2 linked regions of the Enhydrobacter sp. genome follow. The protein of the gene in region 1 interacts with the protein of each later gene in a pairwise test. Links are inferred from orthologs where the notes say so. Each region holds a gene or a part of one and is shown in the gene's direction. Other genes may lie near its edges.

Evidence for each region. Proteins that work in one complex are often made in the same cells at the same time.
Region 2: the proteins of OJF58_RS11235 (region 1) and def interact in binary tests that used the Escherichia coli proteins (3 or more experiments, as listed by UniProt). The link is inferred for Enhydrobacter sp. from one-to-one orthologs.

The regions. Positions count from the first base shown.
Region 1 is NZ_CP126889.1:2,240,665-2,243,654, forward strand. What follows is about bases 119-2,989. They hold OJF58_RS11235 (aspartate-semialdehyde dehydrogenase), read left to right. Parts: upstream 119-982; coding sequence 983-1,996; downstream 1,997-2,989. Other genes in these bases: OJF58_RS11230 (CoA transferase), read right to left, coding at 119-834; OJF58_RS11240 (tetratricopeptide repeat protein), read left to right, coding at 2,212-2,989. Also shown: more of OJF58_RS11230, read right to left, coding at 1-118; more of OJF58_RS11240, read left to right, coding at 2,990-2,990.
Region 2 is NZ_CP126889.1:1,888,434-1,891,351, reverse strand. Bases 92-2,890 are described here. They hold def (peptide deformylase), read left to right. Parts: upstream 92-1,105; coding sequence 1,106-1,675; downstream 1,676-2,890. Other genes in these bases: OJF58_RS09505 (Gfo/Idh/MocA family oxidoreductase), read right to left, coding at 1,748-2,890; argB (acetylglutamate kinase), read left to right, coding at 128-1,042. Outside these bases: more of OJF58_RS09505, read right to left, coding at 2,891-2,918. UniProt on the Escherichia coli protein: Removes the formyl group from the N-terminal Met of newly synthesized proteins. Requires at least a dipeptide for an efficient rate of reaction. N-terminal L-methionine is a prerequisite for activity but the enzyme has broad specificity at other positions.

The DNA.
Region 1 (2,990 bases):
GTTCACGAGCTCGGGATGGCCGAGAGCGGTGCAGAGCGGAGCCCAGAGCTTGTCCTCGCGAACGATCGTGAGTTGCAGCCAGCGGTCGTCGGACGTGCGATAGATGTTGGTCAATGCCGAGCGCGGCCGCTCCGGCGGCGGGCGCGGCGGCAGGAAAGCCCCGACCAGCGCCGCCTGGGCGATCACACCGCAGGACCACAGGCCGTTGCCCAGCAGCGAGGTGCCGACCCAGGACCCCTCGCCCGTCTTCGTGCGGTGGATCAGGGCCATCAGGATCGACGACACCAGCGTCATGGCCGTCGCGCGGTCGCCCTGGGCCGGGCTGGGAACGCCGGGCGGGCCGCCTTCATAGCGCTGCGCGTCGAGGAGCCCCGAACGGGCGAAATAGGCCGTCGCATCGAAGCCCGGCCGGTCACGGTCGGGCCCGGTCTCGCCGTAGCCGGTGAGCGAGGCGTAGATCAGCCGCGGATTGGCAGCCTTCACCGCCTCGTAGGTGAGGCCGAGCTTCTCGCGCACCAGCGGCGGGAAGTTGCAGATCAGGACATCGGACGTCGCGATCAGCCGATCGAGCGCAGCGCGCGCCCCGGGCTTCTTGAGATCGAGGACCAGGGAGCGCTTGTTGCGCGAGCCCATCTGCCACGGATAGTTCACTCCGGCCTTCGGATAGTTGCTCGAATCGTTCATGATCGTGCGATTGGGATCGCCGTCGGGGCTTTCGATCTTGATCACGTCGGCGCCCCAGTCGCCGAGAACGACGGCCGCCGCCGGAGCGGCGATGAAGGAGCTGATATCCAATACACGCAGACCTGCCAGCGGCAGGGAAGACTCGGCCATTGTCGATCCTTCGAATTCCTTTGAGTCGCGCGGCGAGCCTCGACGCGGCGCGTCCGACGGTCAAGCGTCGGTTGCCAACGCGTTCCGCTGCGCCTATCTCCTGCTCTTCTTCCAGCCAGAGGAATGCGCGCGCGCCGCGCATCGTGCCATGGGCTTCAGAGTCGCCGTCGTCGGCGCGACCGGCAATGTCGGTCGCGAAATGCTGCAGATCCTGGCCGAGCGGAATTTCCCGGCCGACGATGTCGTGGCGCTGGCTTCCAGCCGCTCCGCCGGGCGTCAGGTCTCGTTCGGCGAAAGCACGGTGCTGAAGGTCCACGACCTCGCCCGCTTCGACTTCAAGGGCATCGACATTGCCCTCAGCTCGCCCGGCGCCAAGGTGTCGGCGGAGCACAGCCCGCGCGCCGCCAAGGCGGGCGCGGTCGTGATCGACAACACCTCGTACTGGCGGATGGACCCGGACGTGCCCCTGGTCGTGCCCGAGGTCAATCGCGCGGCGATCGCCGGCTACAAGCGGCGCGGCATCATCGCCAATCCGAACTGCTCCACCATCCAGATGGTGACGGCGCTGAAGCCGATCCACGATGCGGCGAAGATCCGGCGCGTCGTGGTCGCGACCTATCAATCCACGTCGGGCGCCGGCAAGGAGGCGATGGACGAGCTGCTGAACCAGACCAGGAGCTTTTTCGTCAACCAGGATCTCGAACCCAAGAAGTTCGCCAAGAACATCGCCTTCAATGTCATTCCCCAGATCGACGTCTTCATGGAGGACGGCGCGACCAAGGAGGAGTGGAAGATGGTGGTCGAGACCAAGAAGATCCTCGATCCCAGGATCAGGGTTCACGCCACCTGCGTGCGCGTGCCGACCTTCATCGGTCATGCCGAGGCGATGAATGTCGAGCTCGAGGAGCCGCTCGACGAGGTCGAGGCGCGGCGCATCCTTGCCGGCGCGCCCGGCGTGCTGGTGGTCGACCGTCGCGAGCCCGGCGGCTATGTCACACCCAAGGAAGTCACCGGCCAGGATGCCGTGTTCGTCAGCCGCGTGCGGGTCGATCCGACCGTCGACAACGGGCTCGCGTTCTGGTGCGTGAGCGACAATCTGCGCAAAGGTGCGGCGCTCAATGCCGTCCAGATCGCCGAGGAGTTGATCAAGGGCTACATCTAGTGTTGGCGAAGCAACCTGCTCACTATAGGAAGCCTTTCAGATTTCGCCTTAAATATCAGATGCTTAACATTGGTGCTTGAGATAGGATCGGAGCCTACAAGCGTCCGTCCGAGCAAGTGCCTGTGAGCGATCTGTCGACCATCCATCCGTTGAGGCACCAATCCCGGGCCTCGGCAACGCCCACGTTGTTGTTTGGCCGGAAGGTCGACACCTTCATGCAGCAACTGCGCCTGGCGGGTCAGGCGTTGCGCGCCGGCCGGCTCGACGAGGCGATCGCCTCGTACTTCCGCTTGCTGGCACAGCGGCCCTATCACGCCGAGCTGCACAACAGCCTCGGCGTGGCCCTGCGCAAGGCGGGGAAGCTCGAGGCGGCGGTGTCGCATCATCGCCTGTCGCTGGCCGAGGATCCGCAGAACCCGGCGCTGCACACCAATCTCGGCAACGCCCTGCGGGCCGTGAACCGGCCCGAGGAGGCGGTGAAGCACCACTTCCGGTCGATCGCGCTCAACCGCGACTACGCCGACGGCTTTTTCAACCTGGCGCTTTGCCTGCGCGACCTCGGCCGCATCGACGAGGCGATCGGCTGCTTCACGCGCGCGCTCGCGCTCAATCCCGACAGCAAGCGTGCGCGCACCGAGCTCGCGATCGCCCTGCTGATGCGCGGCGATCTGCGCGACGGCTTTGCCATCTACGAGGCGCGCAAACGGCTGCCCGAGACGCCGACGCCCGACTTTGCACAGCCGGCCTGGGACGGCGGCCCGATCGAGGGAAAGCGCATCCTGCTCCATCCCGAGCAGGGGCTGAGCGATGTGCTGCTGTTCGTGCGGTTCGCGCGCGAGCTGAAGCGTCGCGGAGCCAAGGTGCTGGTGCTGTGCCAGCTCCCGCTCAAGGAGCTGCTGGCCGGCGCCGACTATATCGACGAGGTCGTCGCCGAAGGCGAAAGCCTGCCGCCGTTCGATGTCCATGCCTCCATGGTCTCGCTGCCGTATCTCTG
Region 2 (2,918 bases), 350 kb from region 1 along the record:
AAATCCCCACAATCATCTTGACGTCCTGCTGCCGCTTCTTCTATCCGCCGCACGCCTGATATATGATGCCTGCCTAGCCCTCTCCCGGCGCGGAGAGGGCTTTTGCCAAACTGGGATTTCACGCGACATGGTCGAGCCGGTTCAGACCGACAAGGAGCAGAAGCGGCTCATCCGCATGGCGGAGACCATCTCCAAGGCCCTGCCGTACATGCGCCGTCACAACGACGCGACTTTCGTCGTGAAATATGGCGGCCATGCCATGACCGATCCCAGGCTGGGCGACCTTTTCGCCCGCGACATCGTGCTGATGAAGCAGGTCGGCATGAACCCGATCGTGGTCCATGGCGGCGGCCCGCAGATCAACAGGATGCTGGAGCGGGTCGGGATCAAGAGCGAGTTCGTGAACGGGCTGCGGGTCACCGACGCCGCGACCATGGAGATCGTCGAGATGGTGCTGGCCGGTTCCATCAACAAGGCGATCGTGGCCGACATCAACGAATGCGGCGGCATCGCGGTCGGCATCTGCGGCAAGGACGGCAACCTGATCCTCGCCAACAGGGTCGAGCGGATGCGCGATCCCAAGACGGGAGAGATGCTGAAGGTCGACCTCAAGCAGGTGGGGGAGCCCGCCATGATCAACGTCATGGTGCTGGAGCAGCTCCGGCGGGCCGACGTCATCCCGGTGGTGGCGCCGATCGGGTTCGGCGTGAACGACGAGCTCACCTATAACATCAATGCCGACACCTCGGCGGGCGCCATCGCCGGCGCGATGAAGGCCAAGCGGCTGCTGTTCCTGACCGACGTGCCGGGCGTGCTCGACCGCAACGGCCAGCTCATCCCGGAGATGACGGTCGAGCAGGCGCGAGCGCTGATCGCCGACGGCACCATTTCCGGCGGCATGATCCCCAAGGTCGAGAACTGCATCGACGCGGTGAGCCGCGGCGTCGAGGCGGCCACCATCATGGACGGCCGTGTGCCGCACTGCCTGCTGCTCGAGGTCTTCACCGAGGCGGGGGTCGGCACCATGGTCAAGCGCGCCTGAAGCGGCTGCGAGCGCCTCGCAACCGGCCTTGAAACGCCTGATTTCCTTGCATATTTAACCGCCATGGCCATCAGGACGATCCTCACCGCGCCCGATCCGCGCCTCAAGAAGAAGTCGCTGCCCGTGGCGGCGGTGGACGAGGGCGTGCGCCAGCTCATGGATGACATGCTGGAGACCATGTACGCCGCGCCCGGGATCGGACTGGCGGCGCCCCAGGTCGGCGTGCTGAAGCGAGTCGTCGTCCTGCACATCGACCGCGAGGATACCAAGGTCGGTCCCCTCTTCATGGCCAATCCGGAGATCGTCGAGGCCTCGGACGAGGACGCGACCTACGAGGAAGGCTGTCTCTCGGTGCCGGACCACTATTCCGACGTGGTCCGCCCGGCGCAGGTGACGGTGCGCTATCTCGACCGTGACGGCGGTCAGAAGGAGCTCGCCTGCGAGGGCCTGCTCGCGACCTGCGTGCAGCACGAAATCGACCATCTCGACGGCATCCTGTTCATCGACCATATCTCCGCGCTCAAGCGCAATATGATCCTGCGCAAGCTCCTGAAGGCCCGGAAGGAGAAGGAGCGCGAGGCCGCCGAAGGCAAGCCGGCGGCCAAGGCAAAGGATCACGCGCCGGCGCTTTAGCTCTAGCTTTTTTGGACCGCGCGCTTTCAGCGCGCCTCATGGGCGCGCTGGAAGCGCGCGGTCCAATGAATGCTACTGCGCGGCGATCTTTGCCGCCGCCGGGGCGAAGTCGCGCTCCATCTCGCGGCGCAGCTTCACCGCCGTCAGGCTTTCGTCCATCGCCACATCGGCATAGGTCAGCGACTGGCCGGCCTTGATCGGCTTCAGGAGCTTGACGTTGTGGGCGAGGCCGAGCGGCAGGCTGCCCAACCCGGTCGACTTCTCGGCCGGGAAGAGCTTGCCGTACACTGTATAGCCGCCCTCGCCGTCCAGCATCTCGCCCGGCTTGAGGTCGCGCTTGGCGGTGGCGATCACGTCGGCGTGGAAGCCGGTGGGGCAGCCGGTCGGCTCCTTGCGCAGGCCGACCGAGGCCACCGACATGCCGACCTCGAGGCCGATCAGATGCCAGCGCTTGTACATCACCGAGTAGCGGCCGCTCGGATCGGTGCAGAGCATGTACTCCTCGAAGCAGTTCTTCTGGTATTCGGTCGAGGCCTCGAACACGACCCACACGCCCTTGCGGATCTCGTACGGAATCGCGCGTCCGTCCTTCTCGAGCGACGAGGCGACCTCGACCTGGCCCTTGTGGTGCAGGTGGCCGCCCTCGGAGGTCGGGCGCATCACGAACGGCAGGTCCTCCACCGAGCAGGGCGGGAAGGCGAGCCCGTCTGGCGCCGGCGTGAGACCGGTGGCGTTCGACACGGCGGTGCTCTCGATCGCGGGCTTGGAGCCGTCGAGGAAGGAGTTGAACATCTTGGGGTTCAGCCCGCCGCGCCTCGCTTGCTCCTCGTTGAGGCCCCAGTACTTCCACACCGTCTCGGGCGTCGACTGCGCATAGTGCGGCAGCCATTTGTGGCCGCGGCCGGCCGCCGTCACCGAGAAGCCGGAGGTGCGCGCCCAATCGACCAGCTCGCAGATCAAGGCCGGCTGGTCGCCGTAGGCCAGGCTGTAGACGACACCTGCCGCGGCGGCGCGCCGGGCGAGCAAGGGGCCGCAGAAGGCGTCGGCCTCGACCGTCACCATCACCACGCTCTTGCCGTTGCCGAACGCCTCGAGCGCGTGCTCGACCGCGGCGATCGGATCGCCCGTCGCCTCGACGATGATGTCGATCTCGGGGTTGCTCACCAGCGCCCGCCAGTCGTTGGTGAGATGCGTGTTGCCGTGCCTGCGCGCCTCGGCGAAGGAGATCGCCGAAGTGACGTCG